One region of the Pseudoalteromonas sp. L23 genome, then DNA from elsewhere that is predicted to be linked to it. Evidence: predicted binding sites of a transcription regulator. Region 1 holds the regulator's gene; the other holds the start of a gene.
The links. The regulator NrdR, encoded in region 1, represses ribonucleotide reductase genes. The targets are predictions, from matches to a motif close to AAACACNANATNTNGTGTTT.
Positions count from the first base shown of each region.

Region 2: the regulator NrdR is predicted to act here: its motif matches at 2,675-2,694, upstream of nrdA (class 1a ribonucleoside-diphosphate reductase subunit alpha).

Region 1 covers NZ_JAKKCW010000001.1:500,304-516,421, reverse strand. Annotated here, with positions in the region: gene L3V43_RS02370 (HDOD domain-containing protein) at 199-1,038, shown strand; gene L3V43_RS02365 (EamA family transporter) at 1,115-1,987, opposite strand; gene rdgC (recombination-associated protein RdgC) at 2,356-3,270, opposite strand; gene L3V43_RS02355 (HAMP domain-containing sensor histidine kinase) at 3,428-5,188, opposite strand; gene L3V43_RS02350 (response regulator) at 5,387-5,752, shown strand; gene thrA (bifunctional aspartate kinase/homoserine dehydrogenase I) at 5,993-8,407, shown strand; gene thrB (homoserine kinase) at 8,413-9,351, shown strand; gene thrC (threonine synthase) at 9,351-10,634, shown strand; gene glyA (serine hydroxymethyltransferase) at 10,892-12,148, shown strand; gene nrdR (transcriptional regulator NrdR) at 12,234-12,683, shown strand; gene ribD (bifunctional diaminohydroxyphosphoribosylaminopyrimidine deaminase/5-amino-6-(5-phosphoribosylamino)uracil reductase RibD) at 12,680-13,792, shown strand; gene L3V43_RS02315 (riboflavin synthase) at 13,794-14,450, shown strand; gene ribBA (bifunctional 3,4-dihydroxy-2-butanone-4-phosphate synthase/GTP cyclohydrolase II) at 14,479-15,591, shown strand; gene ribE (6,7-dimethyl-8-ribityllumazine synthase) at 15,708-16,118, shown strand, end outside.
Region 2 covers NZ_JAKKCW010000002.1:142,181-158,298, reverse strand. Annotated here, with positions in the region: gene gyrA (DNA gyrase subunit A) at 1-786, opposite strand, end outside; gene ubiG (bifunctional 2-polyprenyl-6-hydroxyphenol methylase/3-demethylubiquinol 3-O-methyltransferase UbiG) at 1,052-1,762, shown strand; gene L3V43_RS04485 (HAD-IA family hydrolase) at 1,759-2,406, shown strand; gene nrdA (class 1a ribonucleoside-diphosphate reductase subunit alpha) at 2,762-5,047, shown strand; gene nrdB (class Ia ribonucleoside-diphosphate reductase subunit beta) at 5,101-6,231, shown strand; gene yfaE (class I ribonucleotide reductase maintenance protein YfaE) at 6,231-6,503, shown strand; gene L3V43_RS04465 (YaeQ family protein) at 6,563-7,087, opposite strand; gene L3V43_RS04460 (TonB-dependent receptor) at 7,262-9,715, shown strand; gene L3V43_RS04455 (M1 family aminopeptidase) at 9,784-11,211, opposite strand; gene upp (uracil phosphoribosyltransferase) at 11,336-11,968, opposite strand; gene L3V43_RS04445 (NAD(P)H nitroreductase) at 11,981-12,529, opposite strand; gene L3V43_RS04440 (DoxX family protein) at 12,715-13,422, opposite strand; gene L3V43_RS04435 (NADPH-dependent 2,4-dienoyl-CoA reductase) at 13,486-15,447, opposite strand; gene sppA (signal peptide peptidase SppA) at 15,660-16,118, shown strand, end outside.

The DNA.
Region 1 (16,118 bases):
AACTTGCTAATTATTGAGGGTATATAAATAAAATATTATTTTTTTAGATTTTCTTAACTTTATCCGAAAGTTAGACAATACTTACGTCATAGATACTAAAAATCAGCAGTGTGACCTCCAGCAAGCAAGTGCTTACTTTTGCCATAAGCTTACGCTTGTAGTCGGGTCTTTTATTCAGTTATTAAGGGATTTGGTTTCATGTCTACAGAAAATGCTTTGCTCACGATTCTAACTGACAGAATTAATAACGATACCTTGGTATTGCCGACATTACCTGAAATTGCAGTGCGGGTTAGGCAAGCGGCAGATGACCCTGAAATTAACTTGATGCAGATGGCAGATGTTATTTCTCACGACCCAGCCCTTGCAGCACGTATGATCAAAGTTGCCAACAGCGCATTTATGGGCCGTTCGGTGAAGGTAAACACCTTAAACCAAGCAGTAACTCGTATCGGTCTCAGACAAATCAAGAATATAGCGACTGCAATGGCGATGGAGCAGCTATTTGTTTCTAATAACAAGCTTATTAAAACTTACATGGACAAAGCTTGGCAGAAAACGCTAAAAGTTGCTTGCCAAGCGATAACAACGATGGATTTTTATCTTCGCGTCAATAAGCACACGTCGCTTAACAAAGATACAATCACGCTGGCTTCTTTGGTGTTTAATATCGGTGTTTTACCGATTTTGACGGAGGCCGAACGTCACCCTGAAGTGTTTGCCAATCCAAGCTTTTTGGCTCATGCAATCCAGAAATTAGGCGGCAAAATTGGGGGGGCAATAATGCGAGAGTGGGAATTCACCGATGAGTTTGTTGAAGTTGCAGAAAGCTGGGCAAATCCTAATTATCGACCTGAACATGTTTGTTATGTCGACTTTATTCGTGTTGGTGCGATTGTAGAAGGTATTTTGCAGGTGTCGGATAAGTCTGCAGCGCTAAAGCAATATGAAGAAAAGGGGGTAATAAGAGAGGTGAATATGTTTGCTGATGACACTTATTTGCATGTACTCGAAGACGTTAAAACAATGTTTGCCTAATCCTTGTAACTTAATGCGCAGTTTCAGCGCCTTCGTTTGCCGTGAATATAAAGACCTCTGTTGAGGTCTTTACCGTTTAGGGGATAGCCTCGGCCTGGGGCTTTCTAAATATTTTACTTATCCGAGCAGCTGTAACTGAAATCGTTAAGCCACATAAAATAAAACCACCCCCGATGGCTTCAATTAGCATCAATCGCTCATTAAGTAATAAGGCTGAACCTACAATGCCGACAATAGGGATTAATAAAGCAAAAGGCGTCACTGCTGCGGCCTTGTGATTTTTAAGTAGCCACCCCCATATTGCGAATGCAATCAGTGTCGAGATATAACCCACATAGGCAATGGATAACCAAGACTGTGTTGTAGTGTTTAGTAGTAAGGTCAGTGGGGCGTCAGTTTCAATAAAATAAGACAGTGTAAAAAGTGGCAACGGCGGCACTAGGCTTACCCAAACAATAAAATGGAGTAAATTCACGTCTTGCAGGCGCTTCATAATGAGGTTTGAAAACGACCAAAATAATGCCGCGAATAGAATGAGTACCGCGCCCAACATTGTCGTTGACCCAGAGGAGTTGATAAAAAACAAACTAAAGCCAAACGTTGCAATGCTAATCCCTACCACTTGAAAGCGATCCATGGTTTCCTTTAACAACAAAACACTTAGCAAAATCGTGAAAATGACTTGGGCTTGTAGCAGCAAAGAAGCAATGCCGGCTGATGCATTTGATTCCATCGCAATAAACAGCAAGCTAAACTTAAGCACACCTAAAAATAGCCCAACCCCGAGTACGTTCCATACCGACGTGTTAGGAAAAGGAATGAAGAATACTGCTGGGATCGCGACTACCAAAAAACGCAAGCCCGAGAATAAAATAGGAGGTAACTCTGCTAGGCCAAATTTAATGACCGAAAAGTTAAGCCCCCAAATTATCACTACTATTAAAGCCAATGAAATGCTTTTTACATTCACGCGAGTCAAACTCCGTTTAATTGTACGAGTTACCGTTTTCGGGTATCGGACTACTGGCGTAAATTGTCTTCGATGCCTGAAATTCAGGTTAGCAAAGCGTTACTGCCGAAGCCGAATTGCTATCATGCCATTGAAGAGTAAATAAAGCGCGACAAATACGTTGGTTAGTGCAAATAAACTCGCGAGTCAGTAACTATACGCTCGTACTTGAGTGCGTGCAATCTGCTTGTTATTAGCGCAAAGTGACCTTGTGAAGATAGCGTATTGAGCTGGATAAAGAAAAATTGATAGCCATATCCGCTATCAATTTTTCGTACCCAAAGCTCAACAGACTATAGATGGTAAAATTAAGACTCTAGGCCTTCGTCGTCACCAAGACCTTTGGTTAGATCTTCTAACAACTCTTTGATTTCTTCCGATACCAAAATAAAGTCAGCATCAAGTTTAACGGCTAGATCTTCTTTTGGGATATCTGCATTTTGGTCTTTAAGTGCTTCTGCATAGCTTAAACGTTTTAATGTACCATCGTTTTGTAAAACGAATTTCACGCGCTCACGCCAATCTAACGCGAGTTTAGTCACACGTTTACCGTTTTCTAGGTGCGTTTTGATTTCGTCTGATGAAAGGTCATGTTGTTTTAACTTGACTTGAGCGCCGTTGTCATCTGGCTCTTGCAACTCAGCGTCGGTGCCTATTGCAAAGCCTTCAGGTGCACTAAACTCGGTGAGCCAGTGTGTTAGCTGTAAGTCTAAATCATAGTTTGCAAACGCAGGTACAACAGGAAGCGTGCCCAGAGACTTACGCAGTAGTGCAAGTAGTTCTTCCGCTTTATTGAAGCTGGCACTATTTACAATCACCCAACCTGATTTTTGGTCGATAAAAGCAAATTGTAGGCTCGATTTTTTAAACGCTTGAGGCAATAAAGTGGCTAGGATATTTTCCTTGATATCGTCTTTTTCTTTTTTCTTTACTGGACGATTTTCTTGTTGCTCTATTTGCTCAATTTTTTCGGCGACCATTTCATTGACTACGGCTGCAGGAAGCACCTTTTCTTCGCGCTTAGCACAAACTAAGATACTGTCTTGAGAAAAATGAGAAAGCATCTGACCATGTTTACCGAAGGCTTTTGTCCAGCCAAAAGTGGTCATGTCTTGGCTACCACAAGGACGAAAAATATCCTGCTCGAGTGCTTTTTCGAAATCTTCTTGTGCGTAAGTTACATCTTGTTTGAATTTGTAGCAGATTAAGTTACTGAACCACATAGAAATATGCCCGTCTGGAATAAAATTGCGGTCATCATAGCAAAAAGGTCACAGCTTGTATTCCACTAGATGATGTTTGGTGGTGGGGGAGATATCTTGCGCCAATACGCCACTTTGCAGTATGGCGTATTGGATGGTTGTTGTGCTCTAAACTTGGTTAGCTAAACATCGCCATTGGTTTTTGTAAGTCTTTTGGGAAACTGATGTAGTAGGTGAGGCCTTTGCCTTCTTCACTATTTACTTCGATATCCCCATTCAAGGTTTGTTTTACGAGGTTTAAGGTAATATGGGTACCAAGCCCACTGCCACCTTGATCGCGTTTGGTCGTAAAGAAGGGGTCAAACAACCGGTCTAGTTGGGCTTTACTTACGCCCTTGCCGTTGTCTTTGTAGACGATATTTACCATACCATTGTCTTCTTTAATCTTAATATCTATTTGTCCTTGGTCTTGATTTTCAAAACCGTGGATCAAAGAGTTCATGATCAGATTAGTGAATATTTGGCTAATTGCCCCAGCTGGTAAATTTAGCGTCATGTCTTCAGGGCACTCAATATTCACTTGATGATGAGTTTTCTTCAATTTTGGATGTAATGAGCGGATCACTTCACCAAGGTATTGCTTCAGGTTAATGGTACGAACCGCCTCACTGGCCTGATCGACTGCAATTTGTTTAAAGCTTGCAACAAGCTCAGATGCGCGGTCTAAATTGGTTGTAAGTAGGCTAGCACTTTGCTTTGCTTCGCTAATGAATTCTTCTAACGCTTTTGGTGATAAGGTTTTTCCGTTGTAAGCCGCCTCAAGCTGATCTAAACGCTCCTGTAAGAACGACGTCGCAGTCACGCCAATACCAACGGGGGTATTAATATCGTGCGTAATACCGGCAACGAGACCACCAAGTGCCGCCATTTTTTCAGAGCCGACTAAGCGCTCTTGTGCCATGTTCAGCTCATCTACGTATTTCTCAAGTTCTTTTTGTTTCGTTAATAGTTCTTCTTCTGTTTGTTTTCTTAAATCAATCTCTTCTGTGAGCGTTAACTTCTGCTTTTCTAATTCATATTTTTGTTGCTGAAGATCCATCATCGCTTGGCTCAGGTTTGAGGTCTTACGTGCGACTTCTTGTTCCAGCTGAATGTTATGTTGATCAAGTTTTTCATTGCTGATCAAAAGCTCTTTTTGAGTTTGATCGAGCTTTTTACGATATTCAGAGACCTTATCAATTAGCTTATTGAATGCCTCTTCCATGATCTTTAGTTCATTACGCTCTTTTGCGCCGATATCTATTTTATGGCCATCAACGTTGTCGACCTCAAAGTCTTCAATTTGTTCGGTGAGATCGCTTAATGGTTCGGTAAGTAGCTTTCTGAAGGCAATTAAAAATAGAATAATCAAGAATGTTGTCTTGATCATCGCATTACCTATCAAAAAGTAGATAGAGATCATGATGCGACTAAAGACCACCTCTCGGCTAGAAAATAATGTTACGTCGCCGACTTGCGTTGCGCGTCCCGAGAATTCAAAAATCAACGGAAACGTATAACCAAACAAACCGGATGGCGTATCTTCGATTATTGCTTCTTCTTGAACAAGCTGTTGGCTATACAGCTCGTGAATATCTAGTGAGCGGCCAAGCTGTGAAATAATTTCGCCGCTGTCATCTCGTACAATAATTCCTTCGATCATGGGGATCGCAAGTAGCCCCTCAGCCGTAGTAACGGTCTGCTTCGTATTGAGTTCCCATATGGCACGGGTCAAACTGCGGCTAAAGGTTTTTTGCAGCATAGTAAGTTCATTGCGAATATAGTCTTTAGTATTGACGTATTCGGCAACGATTTGACCACATGTGACGACAAAGGTTAGAAGGAAGTAAACCGACAGCACATTGGTGAGCAATTTTTTTGAGAGGCTTTTTTGCAGCATGAATTAAGCTGAGCTCCTACGGTAAGTTCATCGCCTTTGTATAATCTGTTTTTAAAGTTAGCCAATAAATGGTTAAAAATAAATAATTATCTTCATTAATTATGCTTTTTAGCGCCTTACCTAGGAAAGTTTAATGTGTTATAAGATAGCGATATCCAGTGACCGTTTTATTAACGATAGTACAAGACTGACCACTTTATGAGTTATTCCGTCTTAGTTTGCGATGATTCGGCTGTCGCCCGTAAACAAGTCATTAAAAACTTACAGAGCAAATTAGACCTGACCTTGCACCAAGCACAGAATGGCCAGCAGGCGATTGATTTACTGAAAACTCAGCAAATAGATTTATTGTGTCTGGATTTAACCATGCCAATACTTGATGGGATTGCTGTGTTAGAGGCAATAAAAGCACACCGAATTGAATGTTTCGTGGTGGTTATTTCGGCAGATGTTCAGGCCAAGATGAAAGAAAGAGTAGCAAATTTGGGGGCGTTAGGGTTTTTAGAAAAACCGGTTAAAGCAGAGCAGTTATTAGGATTACTGCACCAGTTTGGGATCCGATAACTTATCTATGCAAATTACAAATGTCACTATTAAAAATTTGCATAATCTATTTTGCTCTTTCGTATTGACAGCGCGGCTAAACTTCAGGCACTCTAAAATTATGAAAACGAATATTATCACTACGACCATTATTACAACCACCATCCTAACGGGATAGTGGCATAGGTCAGTGCGAGTTTGAAAAAGGCCTGTGTTCACTAAGAACACAGGCCTTTTTTGTTTTTGGAATGAGGAAAAATGATGCGAGTACTAAAGTTTGGAGGGTCTTCCCTCAAAGATTTTGCCTGTTTACAAAGAGTCAGCGAGCTAGTTAAAGACCATGGCCAACAACAAGCGCTTATCGTGCTGTCGGCTCCCGGTGGCATGACAGATCAGCTCGTTGAGCTTGCTGATTTGGCTGGACGAGGAGATGCGTTTGACTCCCAGTGGCAGTCATTTACTTCCCGCAGCCAAGGCCTATACGATGAAGTACAAGCGGTGTACGGTAGTGTTGTAGGCTGGCCTGACTTTGAATTACTTAAGAATAAATTAGATGGGGCCAAGTTACTGGGACATTGTCCAGATCAAGCAAGAGCCTATGTCATTAGTTTTGGCGAACGCATTAGCGTTGCGCTGATGGACACCATGCTGCAATCAGATTCAGTCGCGCTTAGTGCTGACGCTTGTGTAAAAACGCAGGGCGGGTATCTCGATGCTGAAGTTGACCTTAAGCTAAGTAAAGTATGTTTTGCAGAGTTAGTGCGTGCCCAAGCGTCGCGTTTTTATATCATGGCAGGATTTACGGGAAGCAATGAAGCGGGCGAGCTGACAACGCTTGGTCGCAACGGTTCTGACTACTCTGCAGCTGTCGCAGCTGCGTGTCTTGAAGCTGAAATCTGTCAAATCTGGACTGACGTTGATGGCGTCTACAGTGCAGATCCTCGTCTGATAAAGAAAGCGACTAAGGTCGACGTGCTATCTTATAAAGAAGCCATGGAGCTATCTTATTTTGGCGCCAAAGTGCTGCACCCAAAAACCATTTTACCTTGCGCCAAAGCAGATGTGCCTTGTGAAATTAAAAATACTCATGACCCAGAAGTGCCGGGTTCACTGATTTGTGCTCAAGGCGGTGGCGAGGCTCCAGTAAAAGCGCTTTCGAGTCTTGATAAACTGGCCATGTTGACCGTTGCAGGACCTGGGATGAAAGGCAAGGTTGGCATGGCTGCTCGGGTCTTTTCTGCACTGGCAGCAGATAACGTATCCATTGTACTTATTACGCAATCTTCTTGTGAATTCAGCATCAGTTTCTGTGTCCATGAGCAAGACTTAACACTTGCGCTGGTTGCGCTTGAACAGGCATTTGAGCTTGAAACGCAAGCAGGATTAATCGACCCAATTGAAGTGCAACGTAACCTTGCTATCGTTACTTTGGTTGGCGACAACATGAAAGCGCACAAAGGTCTTGCGGCCAAATTCTTTGCGTCACTTGCACAGGCTCAGGTGAATATTGTTGCCATCGCGCAGGACTCAACGGAGAGTTCTATTTCGGCGGTGGTTGACGGTGAACTTTGCCAAGATGCAGTAAAAGTGTGTCACGAAAACTTCTTCACGCACGTGCCATCCATTGATGTTTTCTTGATTGGCTGCGGTCTAGTGGGTCAAGAATTAATGAAGCAGTTTCATAAGCAGCAAGCATGGCTTGAAAAACGCAATATCCGTTTGAACCTCTATGGCATTGCAAACTCAAGTAAGTGTTACTTAGACCCAGAAGGCGTACCGTTTGATAACTGGGAATTGGCGCTTGAGAAAGCGGAGTCGGGCTTTGATTTACAACAGGTTAGCCAGTTTGTTAGACAAAATCATTTAATTAACCCTGTGATTGTCGATTGTAGTGCGGCTCAATTCGTTGCCGATGGCTATTTAGACTTTCTTAACGCGGGCTTTCATGTCGTTGCGGCTAATAAAAAAGCCAATACTGGCAGCTATGAGTATTATCAGTCACTGCAACAGGCTGCACTAGCTAAGCGCCGTCACTTTCTATATGAAACCAACGTTGGCGCCGGACTCCCTGTATTAGACAACCTTAAATTGCTGTTTGGCGCAGGAGATGAATTGCTTTCATTCAGTGGTATTTTGTCTGGCTCGCTATCGTATATCTTTGGCGTATTGTCGGATGGTTTATCGCTATCGGAAGCGACAGAGAAAGCCAAACAAAGCGGTTTTACAGAGCCAGATCCGCGCGATGACTTATCTGGTACGGATGTCGCGCGTAAGCTGCTTATCATTGCCCGTGAATCGGGACTGCCGTTGGAGCTCAGTGATATTGAAGTTGAATCAGTATTACCTGAAGGGTTTGCTGAGGGCGCCAGTGTTGATGAATTTATGGCGCAATTACCGCAATTAGATGATGCTTTCGCAGCGCGTATTGCGGCGGCCAAAGCACAAGGCCAAGTGCTACGCTATGTCGGTTCAATTGTTGACGGTAAATGCCGCGTTGGCATTGAAGCGGTAGATAAAGAGCACGCTTTGTACGATATTCGTGACGGTGAAAACGCACTGGCTATTTTGAGCCAATATTATCAACCAAAGCCTTTTGTGATCAGAGGTTATGGCGCGGGCGCAGAGGTAACCTCTGCAGGCGTATTTGCTGATATCCTAAAAACGCTGTCGAGGTAGGAGCTATGAAAACATTTTATGCACCAGCGTCAATGGGTAATTTTTGTGTTGGCTTTGATGCCCTTGGCGCCGCACTCCAGCCTATTGATGGCAGTTTACTGGGTGATCAGGTCAGCGTTGAAGCCGCAGAGCGTGATACGTTCAACTGTATTGGTCCATATGCTGAAAAGCTCTCCGCTGATCCTAAAGACAATTTAGCGTTTCAGTGTTTACAGCACTTCAAACAGCATGTGGCACCCAACATGCCGGCGGTTGCCATGACCTTGTATAAAGGCCTTCCTGTTGGTTCAGGTCTAGGCTCTAGCGCTTGCTCTGTGGTTGCCGCTTTTGCTGCACTCAATGATTTTGCCAATACGCAATTAAGCCAAGAGGCGCTTATTGAATTAATGGCCGACTTTGAAGCTAAGGTCAGTGGTGGTCGTCACTACGACAACATCACGCCCTGCTACCTTGGTGGGCTACAACTGACAGCAGACTGCATTCCAAGTAAAGCAATCAGCGTTGCGCATGATGAAAGCTGGTTTTATGTTATTGCATATCCTGGCTTTGCCTTGAATACAGCGAAAGCAAGGCAAGCACTACCACAGCAGTTTTCTTTGCATGATACGGTGGAGTTTGCCCAGCGACTGTCGGGCTTTTGTTTATTGATGCAGTCAGGTCAATTTGACAAAGCACTGTCGATGATGAAAGACAGCATTGCCGAGGAAGCGAGAGCGCCACTCATTGCTGGCTTTAACGAAGCAAAAGACGCGCTACCAGCCCTAGGTGCCGAGCTGGTGAGTATTTCAGGGGCAGGGCCCACACTATTTGCTATTTGTAAGTCTGAGCAACAGGCAAATGCAGTGCAGCAATGGTTGCAACAAAATTACATTAACGAAGCGGGTTTTAGCCATATTTGCCGATTAGATGCGCTTGGCACAAGAGAATTAAAGGATCAAAAGTAATGAAATTAGTGAATTTAAAAGACGAACAGCAGGTTGTTTCATTTGTTGAAGCGGTAAAAATTGGTTTAGGTCGTAACCAAGGAGTTTTTTTTCCTCCTACATTTGAGCGTATTGCAGATGTTGATGCACTACTTGAATTACCTTTTGCAGAGCGCAGTGCCAAGGTATTACATCACCTTATTGGTGATGAACTACCACAAGATACCCTCGATGCGATGGTAAAGCGCGCCTTTAATTTCCCTGCTAAATTAGTCGAAGTTGCTAAAAATCAGCATTGTTTAGAGCTTTTTCATGGGCCAACATTGGCGTTTAAAGACTTTGGCGGCCGCTTTATGGCGGAATGCATTAGTATGTTTAATCAAGGTGAGCGCGTGACTATCCTCACCGCAACAAGTGGTGACACGGGCGCCGCCGTTGCCCATGCATTTTACGAAAAAGAAAATGTCGATGTTGTGATCCTTTATCCTCATGGCAAAATTTCGCTTGCCCAACAAAAGCTGTTTACAACACTTGGGAAAAACATTCATTGTTATGCTGTAGATGGCAGCTTTGATGACTGCCAAGCGATGGTAAAGTCAGCATTCCTTGATGACGAAGTAAAGCAAAAGCTTGGTCTCAATTCGGCAAACTCCATCAACATCAGCCGTTTAGTGGCGCAAGTGTGTTATTACTTTGAAGCGCTAGCGCAATTACCTAAATCTCAGCGTGATAAAGTGCATGTTTCAGTGCCAAGTGGTAACTTCGGTAATGTCTGTGCGGCGATGATTGCGGCCGCGATTGGACTGCCTATTGCCAAGTTAAGTGCCACGACAAACCAAAATGATACTGTGCCCCGTTACATTGCCTCGGGTGAGTGGCAACCAAACGACACTTTGGAGTCACTCTCTAATGCGATGGACGTGAGTAAACCTAATAACTGGCCTCGTGTTGAAATCATGCTAGAAAGAGGAGATTTTAACAAACATGACTTTTATTCACGTTCGGTGACGGAAGCGCGAACTCAGACAGTAATGCAAGAATTACATGATAAAGGTTACTTGGCTGAGCCGCACACTGCGATAGCCTACGAGGGATTAGCACTGGACTCTCAAGCGGATGAAACCGGAATTTTCCTTGCCACTGCGCATCCTGCGAAGTTTAAGGAATCTGTAGAAGGTGTTTTAAATCAGCAGCTTGATATGCCGAAACCGTTGGCCGATGCATTGCAAAAACCATGTTTGGCAGAGCCGCTTAATGCAGATTATGATGCTTTGAAGGCAGCAATGTTAGCAAAACTCAACTAAATCAGAGAGCCTATCTGAGTGGGTAGAACGGCCACTCAGATAAGGTCAATTTCAAGACTATATTAGCTTTTCAAATACAACTTAGGTTGTCTTATTTAAAATATTAATGTTTAAATAAAAAAATATCATCGCGATAGGGGTGTGAAATAAATTCAATCCCTGCTTAAATATGCCCATGCTGATTTCATAGGCAAACTGGTTATCTTGTGATGCTAGATTGTCTTTAAAAATACCCTTACGTTTACCTAGGAGAAACCATGTTAGAACGTAACATGAATATTGCAGATTTTGACCCAGAACTATTTGCAGCGATTGAAGCAGAAACTTCACGTCAAGAAGAGCACATCGAGCTTATCGCTTCTGAGAACTACTGTAGCCCACGTGTACTTGAAGCGCAGGGTTCTCAGCTAACAAACAAGTATGCTGAAGGTTACCCAGGTAAGCGTTACTATGGCGGTTGTGAGCACGTTGACGTGGTTGAGCAGCTCGCGATTGACCGTGCCAATGCGCTATTTGGTTCGACTTACGCAAACGTTCAGCCTCACGCTGGCTCACAAGCAAATGCGGCGGTATTCCAAGCGCTACTTCAGCCACATGACACTGTGCTAGGTATGAGCCTTGCTCACGGTGGTCACTTAACGCACGGTTCACACGTAAACTTCTCTGGTAAAACGTACAATGCTATCCAGTACGGTCTAAACGAAGAAACTGGTGAAATCGATTACGCGCAAGTTGAAGCGTTAGCACTTGAGCACAAGCCAAAAATGATCATCGGTGGTTTCTCTGCGTACTCAGGTATCGTTGACTGGGCTAAGTTCCGCGAAATCGCTGATAAAGTAGGCGCTTACCTACTTGTTGATATGGCGCACGTTGCAGGTCTTGTTGCCGCTGGTATATACCCAAGCCCAGTGCCTCATGCACACGTTGTAACAACAACAACGCACAAAACGCTAGCGGGTCCTCGTGGTGGTCTTATCATCTCTGCTTGTGATGATGAAGAAATCTATAAAAAGCTAAACTCTGCGGTATTCCCTGGCGGTCAAGGTGGTCCTCTATGTCACGTTATCGCTGCGAAAGCGGTTGCGTTCAAAGAAGCACTACAGCCAGAGTTCAAGTCATACCAAGAGCAAGTGGTTAAAAATGCACAAGCTATGGTTGCGGTACTTCAGGAGCGTGGTTATAAAGTGGTTTCTGGCAAAACTGAAAACCACCTGTTCCTACTTGACCTGATTGATAAAGACATCACAGGTAAAGATGCAGATGCAGCGCTTGGCCGTGCAAATATCACAGTAAACAAAAACTCTGTACCAAACGATCCACGTTCACCGTTCGTTACTTCTGGTCTTCGTATCGGTTCTCCTGCGATCACTCGTCGTGGCTTCAAAGAAGCTGAGTCGAAAGAGCTTGCTGGCTGGATCTGTGACGTACTAGACAACATCAATGATGAGTCTGTACAGGCACAAGTGAAAGAAAAAGTAAAAGCAATTTGCGCTAAATTACCTGTTTACGCATAATTTCGCTCACAAAAAAGCAGTTTTTTGTTATGATTAAGGCCGCATTCAAGCGGCCTTTTTTGTTTTTGAGTCAACGAGAGCGTCTATGCATTGTCCATTCTGTACAGCCAAAGATACCAAAGTAATAGATTCACGTTTGGTTGCTTCCGGCCACCAAGTCCGTCGCCGTCGTGAGTGTATTTTATGCCACGAACGCTTTACTACCTTCGAGGGCGCAGAGCTCTTAATGCCGCGCGTGATAAAGCAAGATGGTACCAGGGAGCCTTTCAATGAGGATAAGTTACTCAATGGCATGCACCGAGCGTTGGAAAAGCGTCCTGTTAGTACAGAACAAATAGAAGAAGTAGTACACCAAATTAAATCTCAAATTCGTGGTACTGGCGAACGTGAAGTACCAAGCGGCATGATTGGCGAATGTATTATGGAAGCCCTCAAAAAGCTCGATAAAGTGGCTTATGTGCGATTTGCTTCAGTATATCGCTCTTTCGAAGATATTCGTGAGTTTGGTGAAGAAATTGCGAGGTTGGGGGATTGAGCCAGTTCACAACGCAAGACCATGATTATATGAGCCGCGCCATCACGCTTGCAAAGCGCGGTAAATACACCACAACACCCAATCCAAACGTCGGCTGTGTGATCGTAAAAGACGGTGAAATCGTCGGCGAAGGTGCACACTTAAAAGCAGGTGAAGGCCATGCTGAAGTACATGCGCTTAAGCAAGCTGGAGCTAAAGCCGCAGGTGCAACTGCCTATGTAACGCTTGAACCATGTAGTCACTATGGCAGAACGCCGCCGTGTGCAAAAGGTCTGATTGACGCAGGCGTCAGCAGAGTGGTTGCAGCCATGGTTGATCCCAACCCACAAGTTGCAGGGCGTGGATTGGCAATGTTAGAAGCCGCGGGAATTGCAACGGCTTTTGGTTTGTTAGAGCCACAAGCAAGGGCACTGAATACCGGATTCTTGAAGCGAATGGAGTATGGGTTGCCGTTCGTGACTTGTAAGCTTGCCGCTTCTGTTGATGGTAAAACCGCACTAAACAATGGCCAGAGCAAGTGGATTACCTCAGCGGCAGCGCGCTTAGACGTACAGCGCCACCGCGCGCAGAGCTGTGTGGTCTTGACCGGAGCCGATACGGTTATGGTAGACAACGCAAGACTCAATGTTCGTGAGGAGTTTTTGCAAGACACCGATTATCCTCAATCTGAGCTACGCCAGCCGATACGTGCGATTATTGACTCACAAAATCGTCTGACACCAGATCTTGCGCTATTTACAATTGCATCTCCAGTGATTATTTTCCGCCGTACTATTGATAATTCAGTGCAATGGCCTCATTTCGTAGAGCAAATTGTCGTGCCTGAAATCAACGGTAAGCTCGACCTAAAAGCCGTGCTCAACAAGCTGGCTGAAAAGCACTGTAATTATGTTTGGCTAGAAGCCGGTGCCACCCTTGCGGGGGTAATGCATGAACAAGGGCTAATCGATGAATATATCATCTATTTGGCACCGAAAATAATTGGCGCTGGAAAAGGGCTGTTTAACACCACACCACTGAGTGCCATGTCGCAAATACCTGAGTTAGTGTTTGGCGACGTTTGCCAAGTGGGGCCTGATCTCAAACTTATCGCGACTAAAGAGAAGTAAAATGTTTACAGGTATTATCGAAGCAACAGGAACATTAACTCAATTGCAGCTCAAGGGCGGCGATTTAATTGTTCGTGTGACCACGACATCTCTTGATATGAGTGATGTAAACTTGGGTGATAGTATTGCCACGAACGGGGTTTGCCTGACCGTAACTGAGAAGTTTCATGATGGCTTCAAAGCCGATGTTTCTAACGAAACCTTAAGTTTGACGCGTTTTGCCGAGTACCAACAAGGCCAAAAGGTAAATCTTGAAAAGGCACTGCAGCCGATTTCACGCCTAGGCGGTCATTTGGTGTCAGGCCATGTGGATGGTATTGCTGAAGTGGTTGAGATAACCGCTAATGCCAGAGCGACTGACTATTGGTTAGCCGCGCCGTCATCGCTAATGAAGTATATTCCGTATAAAGGTTCGGTTGCCATTGATGGTATCAGTTTGACGGTCAATGCCGTGGAACAAAACCGCTTTAAATTGACCATAGTGCCACACACGGCGCAAGAAACGACGATTGCAGGTTTTCAAGTCGGGTCAAAATTAAACCTAGAGGTTGACCAAATCGCCCGCTACCTCGAAAGGCTAATTCAGGGTGAGCCAAGCGCTGCCAGCGAGTCCACTCTCACAACCAGTCTATTGGCGAAAGCTGGCTTTATAAAGTAGCCATAGACAAAGTAAAAATGGGAAAACTATGAGTTTAAATAGTGCTGAGGAAATCATCGCGGACATTAAAGCCGGTAAAATGGTTATTTTGATGGACGATGAAGACCGAGAAAATGAAGGTGATCTGATCATTGCAGCAGAGCACATTACACCAGATGCAATTAATTTCATGGCAACATATGGTCGCGGGTTAATCTGTTTGACCATGACACAGGAGCGCTGTGAGCAGCTGAACTTGCCACTAATGGTGAAAACCAATGGCGCTCAGTTCTCTACCAACTTTACTTTGTCTATTGAAGCTGCGAAAGGCGTAACGACAGGTATTTCAGCGGCAGATCGCGCCCGTACAGTACAAGCTGCAGTTGCCAAAGGTGCAGTACCTGAAGATATTGTACAACCAGGTCATATCTTCCCAATCATGGCGCAACCAGGCGGCGTTTTAACGCGTGCAGGCCATACTGAAGCCGGATGTGATTTAGCGCGTTTGGCGGGACTGGAGCCTGCATCTGTGATTGTTGAAATTCTCAATCCAGACGGCACTATGGCACGTCGCCCACAACTAGAAGTGTTCGCAAAAGAACACGATATTAAAATCGGCACCATTGCTGATTTAATTGAGTATCGTAACTTAAACGAAACCACTATCGAAAAAGTAGCAGAGTGTAAACTGCCTACTGAGTTTGGTGAGTTTAATCTAGTGACGTACAAAGACACCATTGATAATCAACTTCACTATGCGATGGTAAAGGGCGAGATCAAATCGGAAGAAGCCAATTTAGTACGTGTGCATTTGCAAAGCACGTTTAACGATATTCTTCATTCAGATCGCAGCGCGGATAGAAGCTGGACACTGCAAAGTGCTATGAAGCACATCGCCGACAACGAAGGCGTATTAGTCATTCTTGGTAAGCAAGAACGCAGCGAAGAGATAGAAGCGCTGGTTAAGGCATTTGCTGCGGAAGATGCGGGTGAACAGGTGAACTACCGTAAATTCCAAGGTACTTCGCGTACCGTAGGTGTGGGGTCGCAAATTTTGGCTGATTTAGGCATTCAGAAAATGCGCCTAATGAGTCTACCTAAAAAATATCATGCACTGTCTGGTTTCCACTTAGAAGTGGTTGAATACGTCGAACCAAAATAATTCCAAAATGCCAAATTGATCGCAACCGCCTATATTCAGATAGTAGGCGATTGCCACATTACTGTGCTATCATGCGCCTCAATTTGGCAATTGCTCATACAGATTAGGAACATCTAATGAAAGTAATCGAAGGTAATAAATACGCTCCTGGCAAAAAATTTGCCATTGTCATTTCACGTTTTAACGATTTTATCGGTAGCAGCTTACTTGAAGGCGCTGTAGATGAATTAAAACGTACCGGTGGTGTTAGCGATGAAGACATTACGGTTGTATATGTACCGGGAGCGGTTGAACTACCACTAGCAGCAAAACGCGTTGCGATGAAAAAACAGCACGACGCGATTATTGCGCTAGGTGTGATTATTCGTGGTGGTACACCGCACTTCGATTTAGTTGCTAACGAGTCTAACAAAGGCTTAGCTAGCGTTTCATTAGATTATGATATCCCTGTCGCTTTTGGTGTACTTACTACTGAAAGCATTGAGCAAGCTATCGAGCGCGCGGGCACTAAAATGGGCAACAAAGGG
Region 2 (16,118 bases), on a different contig from region 1:
ATGAACGATGATGGTTTCTTTGCTTGTTTTCTCATCGACTTCGATTTCAGCTTTCGCGCGGATATAGATCTTACCACGGCCTGTTTTATAGGCTTGTTCGATGCCGTTTTTACCGCTAATGATGGCGGCAGTCGGGAAATCAGGACCCGGAATATAGTCGATTAACTCTTCAATGGTGATGTCTGGATTCTGGATCACAGCCAAACAGCCATTGATCACCTCAGTTAAGTTGTGAGGTGGAATATTGGTCGCCATACCAACCGCAATACCAGATGAACCATTCACCAATAAGTTAGGCACTTTAGTTGGTAACACATCTGGAATTTGCTCTGTACCATCGTAGTTTGGTACATAATCAACGGTTTCTTTTTCAAGGTCAGCAAGTAACTCGTGAGCGACTTTCGCCATACGTACTTCGGTATAACGCATCGCAGCTGCAGAGTCACCATCGACAGAACCAAAGTTACCTTGTCCATCTACGAGCATATAGCGTAGAGAGAAAGGCTGAGCCATACGTACAATAGTATCGTAAACCGCGCTATCACCATGCGGGTGATATTTACCGATTACGTCACCAACTACACGAGCTGACTTTTTATAAGGTTTGTTCCAGTCATTTTTAAGTTCATTCATCGCGAACAATACACGACGGTGAACAGGCTTTAGGCCGTCACGTACGTCAGGTAATGCACGACCTACGATTACACTCATTGCATAATCTAGGTATGAATTTTTTAATTCATCTTCGATATTGACTGGCAGGATTTCATTGGCGAGATCAGACATTTGACTCCACTTTCCTTCAGTGTCCACCCCTTTTGTGTCACACTACAACTTGTGTTGAGATGCTATCTGAATAGCAAATTGCTTTTTCTGCTGAAGCGCCAATTAAACGCACTTCAAAAAATAGCCGAATTGCCTCAGAGTATCAGCGGGGGCTTTGTTTATTATAAAATTCGTTAAGCATGCTAACACACTTTTTACCGTTTTACAGGTGCTATTTTTATCTAATCCCCTTTATAATGCGCTCAATTCGACGAGGAAGTTTTTTATGACCGAACATCAAAATGTAGACCCTAATGAAATCGCTAAATTTGAAGAAATAGCAGAGCGCTGGTGGGACCGAGAGGGAGAATTTAAACCATTACACGACATTAACCCGTTGAGGTTGGACTTTATTAACGATAAGTGTGAAGGCCTATTCGCAAAAACAGTATTAGATGTCGGTTGTGGTGGCGGGATTTTAACAGAAAGCATGGCTAAGCTGGGTGCAAATGCAACCGGTATCGATATGGGGCAAGAGCCGCTTAACGTCGCAAAGCTCCACGCATTAGAGGTCGGCGTTAACGTAGACTATCAAAAAGTGCCAGCGGAAGAATTCGCAGCCATGCACCAAGGTGAGTTCGATGTAGTAACTTGCATGGAAATGCTAGAACACGTACCAGACCCAGAATCCATTATTCGTTCAGTCGCACAGCTAGTTAAGCCCGGCGGTCATGTATTTTTTTCTACCTTAAACAAAACTACAAAAGCGTATTTACTGGCTATCGTCGCCGCAGAAAAACTGCTTAAAATGGTTCCTGAAGGCACGCATGAGCATGATAAATTTATTCGCCCTTCGACCTTAATTGATTGGGCTGAAAAATACGACCTCAAAGTTAGGGCGGCGACAGGGATTAACTACAACCCTATCGGCAAAACATTTACCTTAACTAAAGACGTTTCAGTTAACTACATTCTACACTTTGAGAAGCTGGCATGATCCAGGCGGTACTATTTGATTTAGACGGCACCTTGCTGGATACCAGTGATGACTTAGGAGCCGCACTAAACCACGTTTTAGCTGCTAATAAAATGCCTATTGTCGGCAAACAGGTTTATAGCAGTGCGATTTCAAACGGCGTAGCAGCGATGTTGCAAGTAGGATTTGGTGAGTCATTAAAGCACTACGACATTCAAATATTACGGCAGGGTGTACTCGACTACTACCTGGAGAATTTATCAGTACATTCCCAATGCTTTGCGCAAATTGGTGAGTTATTAGCGGCACTTTTAGAAAAAGAGATTCAGGTTGGGATCATGACGAACAAACCTGAGTTTTTAACGCTTCCGCTACTAAAACAGATCCCTGAACTTGCAAAGATCGAGACAGTAGTATGCGGAGATACACTGGCGGTGGCCAAGCCTCATCCCGAGCCTTTACTGTTAGTGGCGTCAAAATTGGGGGTATCACCTGAGCAGTGTATTTATGTTGGTGATGCTGAGCGAGACATTATTGCTGCAAAATCCGCAAAAATGATTAGTGCAGCAGCAATGTGGGGATTCATTCCATCTGAATCCGAAGCTAAGTCTTGGCATGCGGATCTCTATCTTACTAACCCATTAGACACGTTATCGCATATTTAGTGTCGATAAAAAAATAAAACACCATATATTGTGTTTTTGCTATAATAGATACGAATTTGTGTAGAAAAAAATCAGTTAGAATTTTTTTTTATTTTTGCTGAAAAGCATCATCTTTTTGTTGATTTTTCTTTGTGGGCAGATAAGTGGATTGTCATAGGTTAGTGGATACTTACATAAATAAATTATCCCAAACTTATCCACAATTCTGCCCGAGTTGTTCTCTTGCAAATTCACGTCAACCCCACTATCTTGTGATCCCTAGCCACTAGGGCACCATATATAGTGGTGGTTTGCTAAACAATTTTATATTCGTGCGATATCTAAAGCGCGTTCCTAAGGAATACAGGCACATAACATGAACCAACAGCTATCTGTATGCAAAAGAAACGGTCGCAAAGAACCGTTAGATCTAGATAAGATCCATCGTGTCATTACATGGGCGGCAGAAGGCCTAGATAACGTCTCAGTTTCTCAGGTTGAATTAAAGTCACACATCCAGTTTTATGACGGTATTCGTACTGGTGATATCCACGAAACGATTATTAAAGCTGCAGCCGATCTGATCTCAAAAGAGTCTCCAGATTATCAGTATCTAGCCGCTCGTTTGGCTATTTTCCACTTGCGTAAGAAAGCCTATGGCTGTTTTGAGCCGCCGCACTTACACGACCATGTGGTAAAGCTGGTTGAAGACAAGCGCTATGATCAGCACCTTCTTACCGACTACACAAAAGCTGAGTTTGATGAGCTAAACAGCTACATCGACCATAGCCGAGATATGAACTTCAGCTATGCAGCCGTTAAGCAGTTGGAAGGTAAGTACCTTGTACAAAATCGCGTAACGGGTGAGATCTATGAAAGTGCGCAGTTCTTATATGTTCTAGTTGCTGCAAGCCTGTTTGCAAACTACCCGAAAGAAACGCGTCTAGATTACATTAAGCGATTCTACGATGCGGTTTCAACATTCAAGATTTCATTACCAACGCCAATAATGGCTGGTGTTCGTACGCCGACACGTCAGTTTAGCTCTTGCGTACTGATTGAATGTGCTGATAGCCTAGATTCAATCAACGCGACTTCTTCTGCGATTGTAAAATACGTCAGTCAGCGTGCCGGTATTGGTATTAACGCAGGCCGTATTCGTGCACTTGGTAGCCCAATCAGAAATGGGGAAGCGTACCACACTGGATGTATTCCGTTTTATAAGCACTTCCAAACGGCTGTTAAAAGCTGTTCTCAAGGCGGTGTACGTGGTGGCGCGGCGACCCTATTCTACCCGCTTTGGCATCTTGAAGTTGAAAACCTATTAGTACTAAAAAATAACCGTGGTGTTGAAGAAAACCGCGTACGTCATTTAGATTATGGCGTGCAGTTCAACAAAACCATGTATAGCCGCCTAATTAAAGACGACTATATTACGCTCTTTAGTCCATCAGATGTGCCAGGTCTTTACGACGCATTCTTTGAAGATCAAGATAAATTCGAAGAACTGTATGTTAAGTACGAGCAAGATGAGTCTATTCGTAAGAAACGCATTAAAGCGATTGAATTATTCTCAATGTTTGCGCAAGAACGTGCGAGCACCGGTCGTATTTATCTACAAAACGTTGACCACTGTAATACACACAGCCCGTTTGACTCTAAGGTTGCACCGATCCGCCAGTCAAACCTATGCCTTGAAATTGCACTACCAACGAAGCCGTTAAGCCATGTAAATGACCCTGAAGGTGAAATTGCACTTTGCACGCTTTCAGCGTTTAACTTAGGAGCCATCAAGTCTTTAGATGAGCTAGAAGAGTTAGCAGAGCTTGCGGTTCGCGCACTTGATAACCTATTAGACTATCAAGACTATCCTGTTCCTGCTGCGTACAATGCAACGATGGGACGCCGTACACTGGGTATCGGTGTGATTAACTTTGCTTATTATCTTGCAAAGAATGGTGTTAAGTACTCAGACGGTAGTGCTAACGGCCTAACACACAGAACATTTGAAGCGATCCAATACTATCTGATGAAAGCATCGAATGAACTGGCAAAAGAACGCGGCGCTTGTCCTAAGTTTAACGAGACGACCTACTCACAAGGTATCATGCCAATAGATACCTATAAGCGTGACCTTGATAAAGTCTGTGAAGAGCCATTACGCCTTGACTGGGATGCGTTAAGAGCAAGTATCCAAGAACACGGTATGCGTAACTCAACGTTGTCAGCCTTGATGCCATCGGAAACATCATCGCAAATTTCAAACGCGACAAACGGTATTGAACCACCTCGTGGTCATATCAGTGTTAAAGCAAGTAAAGATGGTATCTTGAAGCAAGTTGTACCTGAGTACGACCGCCTCAAGAACAACTATGAACTACTTTGGGATATTCCATCTAACGATGGTTACCTTGCGCTGGTTGGTATTATGCAGAAGTTCATCGATCAAACTATCTCTGCAAATACCAATTATGATCCAAGTAAGTTTGAAGCAGGTAAAGTTCCTATGAAGCTATTGCTAAAAGACTTACTCACCGCATACAAACTTGGTGTTAAAACACTTTATTACCATAACACCCGCGACGGTGCTTCTGATGCTCAAGATGAGATGAAACCAGAAGCAGAAGACGATGGTTGTGAAGGCGGCGCTTGTAAGATATAACTTTTTATGCGGGTGGTCATCACCCGCTTTTTTAGGTATTGAGTAACACATTTATGGCATATTCTACGTTTAGCAGAAATCATAACGACCAATTAAAAGAACCGATGTTTTTCGGACAAACTGTTAATGTATCTCGCTACGACCAACAGAAGTTCCCTATTTTCGAAAAGCTAATTGAAAAGCAATTATCGTTTTTCTGGCGTCCAGAAGAAGTAGACGTAAGTAAGGATAGATTGGACTTTCAGGCACTTCCTGAGCACGAAAGACATATCTTTTTGAGCAACCTAAAATATCAAACATTGCTAGACAGTGTGCAAGGTCGCTCTCCAAACGTTGCGCTTTTGCCGATCGTCTCCATCCCTGAGCTTGAAACTTGGATCGAAACTTGGGCTTTTAGTGAAACGATCCACAGTCGCTCTTACACTCACATTATTCGTAATGTGACGCAAAACCCTGAGTTAATCTTTGATGACATCGTGGGCAATGACAAAATTGTTGAACGTGCGGATGCAGTTACCAAGTATTACGATGAACTGATTGAAAAGGTAAGCCTTTATAATCAGTACGGTGAAGGCAAGCATGAAATTAATGGCACAACGGTCGTCATAAACTTGTTTGAGCTGAAAAAGCTCCTGTACCTTTGCATCATGTCGGTAAACATCTTAGAAGCAATCCGCTTCTACGTGAGCTTTGCCTGCTCATTTGCTTTTGCTGAGCGCGAGCTTATGGAAGGTAATGCAAAGATCATCAAGCTAATTGCTCGTGATGAGGCGCTTCATTTGTCTGGCACACAGCATATGCTGAATATCATGCAAGAAGGCAAAGATGACCCTGAAATGTCTATCGTGGCAGCACAATGCCGTGAAGAAGCAATTAAGATGTTTGTTGAAGCAGCTGAGCAAGAAAAAGAATGGGCTGAGTATCTGTTTAAAGACGGTTCAATGATTGGCCTGAACAAAGATATTTTGTGTCAATACGTTGAGTACATCACAAATATTCGTATGTCAGCGGTTGGTTTACCAACGCAATTTGAGACCAAATCGAATCCTATTCCGTGGATCAATGCTTGGCTTGTTTCTGACAATGTTCAGGTTGCACCACAGGAAGCTGAGATCAGCTCATATCTTGTTGGACAAATCGACTCTGAAGTCGATGCCTCTGACTTTGGCGATTTCGACTTGTAATGGTTGAAAAGCCATCCTTCCTAATTCAGGTTGAGAATATTGAGGAGCCACTGGAATATGTGGCTTCTTCGTCTTCGATACTCGAAACCCTTGAAGCAGCAAATATTGAAGTCCCCTATCAATGCCGCGAGGGTTTTTGCGGTGCTTGCCGCGCCAAGCTCATCGAAGGACAAACACAGTACGCGAACGAGCCACTTGCTTTTGTGAGAGATGGGGAAATTTTATTGTGCTGTAGCAGACCCACAAGCCACATTAAAATAGAGTTGCCGTAAATAACCAAAATCCGAGATAGCAATTTATTCTCTAGCAGCCATTATTCCTAACTAATGCCTTAAATCAGCTTGGTAATTCGAGTACGAATGTAGTGTTCGCTATCAGTAACACTCATCGCCCCATTTTCAAAAATCACATCCCAATGTAAACTTCGCGTCAGCATTTCACACAATTCAACCACAAAGTCCGTGGGAATACTAAACACAGAGAAAGATCCAATAAACTGTAATTGCGCTCGACGCTCTTCAAACCATTGCTCACCGTCAGCACACAACACCACAACCTTAGCATAAAGCTTTTCATACTTGAGTATCTCATCGACCTCTAAGGTACCAATAAACAAAGCGACTTCAACCTGGTCGTTGTCGTCTTCTAGCCATACGTCCGGCCAATGTTTTTTCTCCGCCTTGCTCCACTTTGCCGGCTTATCAAAAGACAGTGCGCATATCCCAAGTAATTTCATCGCAAAGTGCTCACTACTTTCTTTTGACAACATGGCGGTGGTAAATGCTTCTTCATGGTGGCTATGGTGAAATAAGTCAGCAACCTTAATCCTTGCCTTGAAGACAAATGGTTTGTTCATTACGTTGTGCTCACTTTGACTTGTTCCTTAACTATAGTTGTAATTCTAATTTCAACAATAACTAAGTTATAGTATAACGTTATTGATCCTCCAAATTTGTAGTGTTATATTATCACTCTATTAGCCGAATAGGCTCACTCGTTCAATACATAATCTAACTCGTGGTAATAAAATATGTTTAAGCAGTCTCTTATCGCCAGCGCATTAATTTCAATAATCGGGGCAGCGCCAGCTTATGCTGCACAACTAACAGGTAAAGTTGTTGACGCAAACAATCAACCACTTAGTAATGTAACCATCCATCTTCATGGCAAAAGCAAGTCAGTTAAATCAGATAAGAATGGCCAATTTACCATTACAATAGATGCTGATTCTCAATTACACGTTACTAAGCCTAATTATCTTGATAAACGTGTAGATGTAGATGAAGCCCAAGGATTTGTTCGAGTCGAACTAAAACCAACATCTGTTGAGAGCATTGTTGTTTACTCTTCTGCCCTACATAAAAATAGTATGGAAATGACCTCTCCGGTCAGTGTATTAAGTGGGGATGAGCTAAAAAACCGTGCCAAACCAACACTGGGTGAAACACTAAAAGGCCAACCAGGGATCAATGCTAGTTACTTTGGTCCGGTGAGTTCAAGCCCTATCATCCGTGGTTTAGATGGTCCTCGGGTTAAAATCACGCAAAACGGGTTAGACAGTAGCGATGCCTCGCGCGTTGGCCCAGATCACGCCAACACTAATGACTCGCTGGCTGCGCAGCAAATTGAAGTGCTAAGAGGTCCTGCAACCCTACTTTACGGCTCAGGTGCAATCGGTGGTGTGGTTAATGTTGTTGATAATCGTATTCCGACAGACGTGATCGATAGCCTTCAGGGCGCTGCCGACTATAGCCATGATACCAACTCAAATACCAATACCTTTGCGGTATTATTAGAATCCGGCTTTGACGGATTTAACTTCCATTTCGATGGCGTTAAGCGCAAAGGTGGTGATTATGAAACCCCTAATTTCGCGCTTCCACACGACGAACATGAAGAACACGAGCATGAACATGAAGGCGAAGATCATGCCCACGAGGCAGAAGAGCATGAAACAGAGTACGCCAATCGCGTCGACAATACCTTTATCGATTCTGAGCAATTTAACTTAGGTACAAGTTACGTTGGCGATCATCTGACCGTTGGTTTCTCTTATGGCCGTGTTGATACGGACTATGGTATTCCTGCTCACTCTCATATTGGTCATGACCATGATCACGAGCATGAAGAGGAAGGGCATGACCACGAAGAAGAATCCGTATTTGCTCGAGTAAAACAAGACCGTTGGCAAGGGCTTGTAAATTATGCAGTACACAGTGACTGGCTTGAATCTGTTGGCCTACGTGTCGGCTACACCGATTACGAACACGCTGAAATTGAAGATGGAAACATAGGTACTGTATTTGAAAATGATACAACTGAGTTACGCTTAACGGCAGAGCACCGCTTAGGAGAGTGGCACGGCACTGTTGGTTATCATTTCTCTGACAGCGATTACGCCGCAAACGGTGCAGAAGCTTTCACGCCATCGACCAATACCAAAACGCACGCACTTTACATCCTTGAAGAACGTCGTTTTGGAGACTTCACACTTGAGTTAGGTGCTCGTATTGAAGACTACCAGTTATCAAGCAAGGGCAATCAACTGGAAGCGTACGAAGAAGATCATGACCATGAAGGTGAACACGATCATGATCACGACCACGGCCATGGTGGTAACTTAGATAATGGGTTTATTTCTTATGACCTGGAAATGACCAATCTAAGCTTGTCTATTGGTGGCGTGTACGACTTTGCTGAAGGCCAAAACGTCGCTGTTTCGCTGTCTCGCTCGGAGCGCGCACCATTAACCGCCGAATTGCTTTCAAATGGCATTCATATCGCAACCAGCACCTATGAACTAGGGCTTGGTTATGAGCTAGAAGGTGATCATTTACACTTTGAGCCGCAAGATATCGAACAAGAAACATCAAACAACCTAGACATTAGCTTTAGAAAGTTCTCAGGTAACTTTGGCTATACCGTTAATTTCTTCTATAACGACATCGAAAACTTCTACTATCAGGCATTAACAGACTATATCTATAGTCCAGAGCACGGTTTAGAAGTGGCGGATCATGCACATGAAGGCGCTGTTCCGGTGTTTAAGTTTGAAAGCAGTGATGCCAAGCTATACGGCCTTGAGTTTGATGCCCATTACAAACTAAGCAACTTTGCACGCGTCAAAGTGTTTGGTGACTCGCTGACAGCGAAGTTAGATAACGACGAATATTTACCACGTATTCCAAGCAACAAGCTAGGTCTCGATTACGAACACAGTTACGAGAACCTAACAGCTAACTTCACGGTGACACATTACTTCAAGCAAGACAACATCGCGAGCTATGAAAGTGAAACTAAGGGCTATACGTTAGTGGATATGTCGTTTAACTATGACTTTGAGTTTATGGGCAGTGACATGGTTGGTTATGTTAACCTTGATAACCTAACAGATGAGCTAGGCTTTGTGCATAGCTCGTTTATCAAAGAGCAAGCCCCTCTTCCAGGTCGTAATATCAAGCTTGGTATCAGAGGCTACTTTTAATACCGATTCCTTTCTTTTATAGAAGCCAAAAAGCTACCTCTTGTGGGTAGCTTTTTTATTTGGATTATTTATATTTTACTACTTCTTATACTCAACGTGATGAAGTTCTCAAAGTTGGTAGCGTCTAAAATATCAAGCGTGAACCTATGGCTATTCACCCAACGAGATAATATCCAATCAATGTTAGGATCTTTCAAATCACGCAGTGCAAGGATAAAGTCGCCTGTTGATGCTCCGCTTTTAACATGTGCTGCATAAAAAGTACGTAGTAAATGATTAAACCTTTCCTCTCCTAGCTCATGATGCAAAAGCGCAAAAAATAGCGCCCCTACCGAATAGGCATTAAGCCCAGCTTTTCCATACTCTTCAAACGCAGTCGTTAAATATTTAGGCTGTTTAACGAACTGGTTTTTTGCTCGTTTTAGTACGTTTGTCATATGCGAGCTTAAAGACACCCTTTTATTCAGCCGTGAATCCGTTAAATATTCTAAAAAGGTAGCCTTACCTTCATTCCAGCGTGGTGAGTAGCTTTCATTCGAACGTGGGTCCCATAGATGACTCAGTTCGTGATACAAACGAGTTACCTCCACAAACCCCTCTCTGTCTTGAATAATTGCGGTAACATCAGCTTGAGCACCAAACCCCTTTGGGATCTCTATAAAGCTAAACTCACCAGTGCTTTGACGTTGACCAAACCAACTTTCATACAATGTTATGGTTTGTTTTGCCTTTTCCATATAGTCAGTTGCATATTCATTTCCCGGTAACGTAAATAGCTTAACGCCATCTCCTTTTGTCACGGTATATGGTGCGACCATGAAGTCCATTCTCCATGAGGGTTTCTGGTTTTTGTACGAATAAACCTTTCTTCCTTGATCGGTCTCTGTTACGCCTAGTAAAATTCCACCATTTGCTACTACTAAGCCGCTATCCACTTCGATGCTAGCGGTGTAGTTATACAGCTTCTGCCAAAAGCGTGACGCGCGATTGACCCTATCATCAGGCACTGTGATGAGCGGATAAGCATATGCGTCCATACGAATAATAGAAAACAAAGGGGTGATGTCATCTTTAATATAAGCCATCCCAGTTTCTACATACCCCTTTATATGGCCAGAATAATTAACAGTAAAAGTTGTTTGTTGATCGGGTTGGAGCGCCTCAGATAACGATAATTTAATATAATTAGACTGAAATAGTGAGTCATCAATATTACTTACTACTCCTTGTGTATAGTTGAGGGACTTACCCGCTTCCGAAGTGATATCGACAACACTAAGCAAGCGATAAAGTCTTAATGGGATTACTCTAGTTGGTGTTGTTCCTTGATTTTTAACCGTTATCGTTGCGCTGCCAGATAGATTGCTTGTTTGTGTATGTATGTTGAGATTGAGATGATAGTTGGTTGCAAATGTTTCTATTTTTTCAATGCTGGGGAGCTCGCTTGCTGAAGCAGAAATGCAGCTTAGCCACAAAAAAATACGTAGCAAATACATCGTCTATCCTTAATATTATTTTGTTGTTTTAACAAAAATAGAGCGGAAGGCATGTTTTTACTACCATATTTTTTTGTATCATTGTTTTAGATCAAAAAACAAAATCTGTTAATCACTAAACCTGCTAGGTTCTCGTACCGAAGATTTTGTCACCGGCATCACCTAGACCTGGCACAATATATCCTTTTTCATTTAGATGACTATCCAGCGAAGCGGTATAAATTTCAACATCAGGATGCGCTTCTTCCACCAACTTTACTCCCTCAGGCGCAGCTACCAGCACAATCGCTCTGATCTCTTTTGAACCTGCTTTTTTTAGCATGTCGATAGTAGCAATCAGTGAGCCACCCGTTGCCAGCATTGGATCAATAACCAAAGCGAGTCTAGCATCGATATTGCCCACCAACTTCTCAAAATAAGGCACTGGCTCAAGTGTTTCTTCGTTACGCTGTAAACCCACAACACTTACTTTAGCTGCTGGGATCAATTGCAGTATGCCATCTAGCATTCCCAAACCGGCTCTTAAAATTGGCACCAAGGTGATCTTTTTGCCTGTCAGCCTTTTAACTGTTAATTCGTTACCATCCCAAGCAGAGATGACCTGATCGCTCAACGTCAAATCTTTTGTTGCTTCGTAAGTGAGTAAGTTGCCAACTTCTGAGACAATTTCGCGAAAGTTTTTGGTTGATATACCCTGCTCTCGCAAGAGTCCAAGTTTATGCTGAACTAATGGGTGATCAATTACATGTAATGCCATGGCTGCGTATCCTTATAAACTGCTAAAGAAATCTTCTGGTTTATGCCTTACTGGCTTTGTACACTGCACCGTAGGCGTACCTAAATAAAGATAGCCAACGATCTCATCTTTTTCATCGAGACCAAGTTGCTTTTTCACTTCTGGACTCTGGGCAAAGTAACCCGTTCGCCACACACCAGACAACCCCTGTGCAAAAGCTGCTTGCTGCATAGCAAGTACACTACAACCGGCACTTTGAATTTGCTCAATACGAAGCACTTTTGGATGTTCTTGATAAGGAGATACTGCGATGATCAACATAGGCGCGCGCTCTGGTAGCTCTCTCGCTCTATCTATCACCCGCTGCTCTTGCAGCTCTTTCACCGCCGCTTGATAATAGATTTCACCTAGCTTTTCGCGGCCTTTTTCTTCAACTGTAATAAATCTAAACGGTGTTAAGCCACCATGATCTGGCACTTTTAGTGCTGCTTTTTTAATGATTTCTAACTGAGCTGGATTAGGTCCAGGAAAAGACAGATTGCTATCTGACTGGCGTGTTAAGAGTAATTCTATGGCGTCCATTAACTCATCCCGTGTTGTGCCTTCAAAATGGCCGTGAATTATACCAATTTGACTTAATACGTGTCCCGAAATAGACCAAATACTTAAGCAAATTGGTATTACGTGGCTTGTAGTCTATCATTTTCCCTTAAATTCGACCACGTGACATCACGGATTTCTGGATAGCATCCTTGCAATATTTCGTTTTACTCTGGAAGTAAATTGCGTTGTTTCCTATCAATAAGTAGCCTCAACCAATAGTCAGCACTGACATAACGTCCACCACCGGTAAAAAATAGTGAAAGTAGTAATACAAAGTAAGTTGCCGCAAATTCAATTCCATTGTTTAAAATAACAATATTGCCTTTTTCATAGAGATAATTTGGTCTGCCATTTTCTTCGACTATCTCTTTAATTGAATCCAAACGTTGCTTCGCTGCTACGCTATTTTCTAAGCTCACTTTAGCTTCGTCAAAGCCAAGCCAGTCTAATACTTTAGCGGCGCTGGTGTCTGGGTTTGTTGGCGTTACCGAAAACCAGCCATGCTCCAAATGCACCGTCGTTGCAGCAACTACCATAGTCACCATGAGCGGTATAGACACTAAACGCGTAAGCAAGCCAAGCAAAATCAACCAACCACCTAAAAACTCTGTCCAAGCGGCAAGAAAGGCAAGTAAGTCAGGAAAAGGTAAGCCTAAGCCCCATTCACTATTGCCAAACCATGCGACAATATCGGGATCGGCGAGGAGGCGTTGTAAAAATGTCGCGTCCGGATTAGCCAAATTTAATTTATTGTAACCTGCAATGATCATAACTGGCGCGAGAATAAGGCGCATGAGTAATGGCGCGATACCAGAAAAATGTTGAGATAAATGTTGTAGTTGCCGATACGGCTTTAGTAGGTTGGCAAGCATATGCGATCCATAGTTGATGTTTGAATTATCAGTATAGACCGCAGATTGGGTTGGGTTATTTCGTTAGATCTTTCTTGCTACCTGAAGGGCTTCTGCAATCGCTCGCTTAGCATCAATCGCTGCCGCTAGTTTAGCCCCACCGATAACGTGCTGATTTTCAGGTAGCACCTCTTTATCGAACAAGCTATCGTTAGAAACTTGTCCAATACAAGCAATGACCGTATCGACATCTAACAGTTGCTCTTCACCCGCAACTCTTACGGTCAAACCTTGATTATCAAAGCTGATATATTCGCATTCTGCAATTTGCTGAACATTGTGGTGTTTTGCAACGGCTCTGTGGATCCAACCGGTGGTCTTACCTAAGTCTTTACCAAAACGTCCTTCAGAGCGTTTTAACATATAAATCGGCCTTTGCTCTTGTGAAGGCTGCGCTTCGCATTCTATTCCCCATTGAGATTTAAAATCAGGGATCGTTTGTTCTCGCTGTTCAGTTAAAAACGCTACCATGTCAAAGCCAATACCACCGGCACCTAAAATAGCAATTTTATTACCTAATTCTACTTCACCTTTAATAACTTCGTCATAGGCAAACACACGTTTCCCATCTGCGCATTCTATTTTCGACATACGTGGGCTTACACCCGTTGCAAATACCACATCATCAAACGCGTTTGCCATTGTTTCTTCGTATGGTGTATTTAGGCAAAGCTCAACGCCTAAGCGATTTATTTCGCTGACATAGTATTTAAGCGTATGTTGGAAATCTTCTTTACCTGGTATTCGCATCGCTAAATTAAACTGACCACCAAGCTCGCTACCTTTATCAATCAACTTAACTTGGTGGCCTTTTTTAGCGAGATAGTAACTTACAGACAACCCAGCAGGTCCTGCCCCAACAACGAGTACTTGTTTTTTCCTTTGGGCGGTATGAAGTGGATAATCCAATTCAAATCCGGCTTGTGGATTTACCAAACATGTTGCTCGTTTACCTTTAAATACGTGGTCTAAACAACCCTGATTACAGCCGATGCAAATATTGATTTGTTCCGAGCGCTGCTCTTGATATTTGTTAAAGAATTCAGGATCAGCCAGTAATGGACGCGCCATAGAAATAAGGTCGGCATCACCTTTGGCTAAAATGTCATTAGCAAGATCTGGCGTGTTAATCCTATTTACTGCTACAACGGGTATATCGACAGCCTGTTTTAGCCTATGTGACGCTTCACGGTAGGCACCAGGAGGCACCATTGATGCAATTGTTGGAACGCGCGCCTCATGCCAACCAATACCGGTGTTAAGAATATCCACACCTGCCGCGACCAAAGCTTTGGCTTGAAGCACAACTTCTTCTGGAGTTGAGCCATTTGGGATTAAGTCCATGACCGACAGGCGAAAAACGATAATGAACTTATCCCTCACTTTCGCTCTAACCGCTTTTACAATATCTGTTGCCAATCGCATTCTGTTTTCTAAGCTACCACCATAGTCATCAGTGCGCTTATTGGTATGACCCGCCATAAACTCATTGATTAAATAGCCCTCTGAGCCCATGATCTCCACACCATCGTAGCCTGCTTTTTCGGCCAATTTAGCTGAGTGAGCAAAGTCTTTAATCGTACCTTTGATGGCACTTAAGCTCATTGCTTTTGGTTTATACGGATTAATCGGTGCTTTGATCGCACTAGGTGCAGTGTTGAATGGATGATAAGCATAGCGCCCAGCATGTAGTAACTGTAGACAAATTTTGCCGCCGTGTTTATGTACTACCTCGGTGTATGCTTTGTGTTTAATTACATCGTATAACGAGTTAAAAGAAGAAGAAATTGGTGTCAACTTACCACGTAGGTTTGGACTGTAACCACCAGTTACGATCAGGCCCACTCCACCTCTTGCTCGTTCTTCATAAAATGCAGTGAGCCGCTTTCGGTTGTGCCACCCTTCTTCAAGCCCGGTATGCATTGATCCCATTACCAAGCGATTTCGCAAACTGGTATGTTTAAGTTGTAGTTCTTGTTCTAACATTTGCCGCCCCACAAAACTGGTCTTACCTGTGAACATTAACGTTTTTTTATTATTTGGCAAGTCTTAAGAAGAAAGAAATTAACGAATTTGGCAGCATTGGCGATATTTCAATCATGAAAATACTTCGTTACGTTTTTCTATTATTCATGAAACTCGCTCTGATATATGATAAATGTATAGAGTTGTATTGAAGTTAAGCATAAGGGATCATTTTGAAACTGATAGCGAATATTTTTAAGGGCATTTGGGCCACACTGAACTTTTCTAGGCGATTAATTCTAAATCTGCTGTTTTTATTCATTCTTATCGCCATAGTGATAAGCATTGTATCTGGTGAGGATCAGGTTGAGGTCGAAAGTAAAAGCGTATTACGTTTAAACCTAAACGGTATCATAGTCGAACAATTGACCTATGTTGACCCAGTTGAGGCGGCCATGAGTGATGCTTTCGCCGATTCAGAAGAGCCAAGTGAAATTTTGTTAGATGATGTCATTGATGTTATCAATAAAGCAGCTCAAGATGACCGCATTACAGTGATGTATCTTGATTTACAACGTCTTCATAGCGCCCATCTCGACAAATTACGAGATATCAAAGACGCGCTCGCGCAATTCAAAGCGACAGGCAAAAAAATCTATGCTCACGGCGCTTATTACACTCAAGCTCAATAT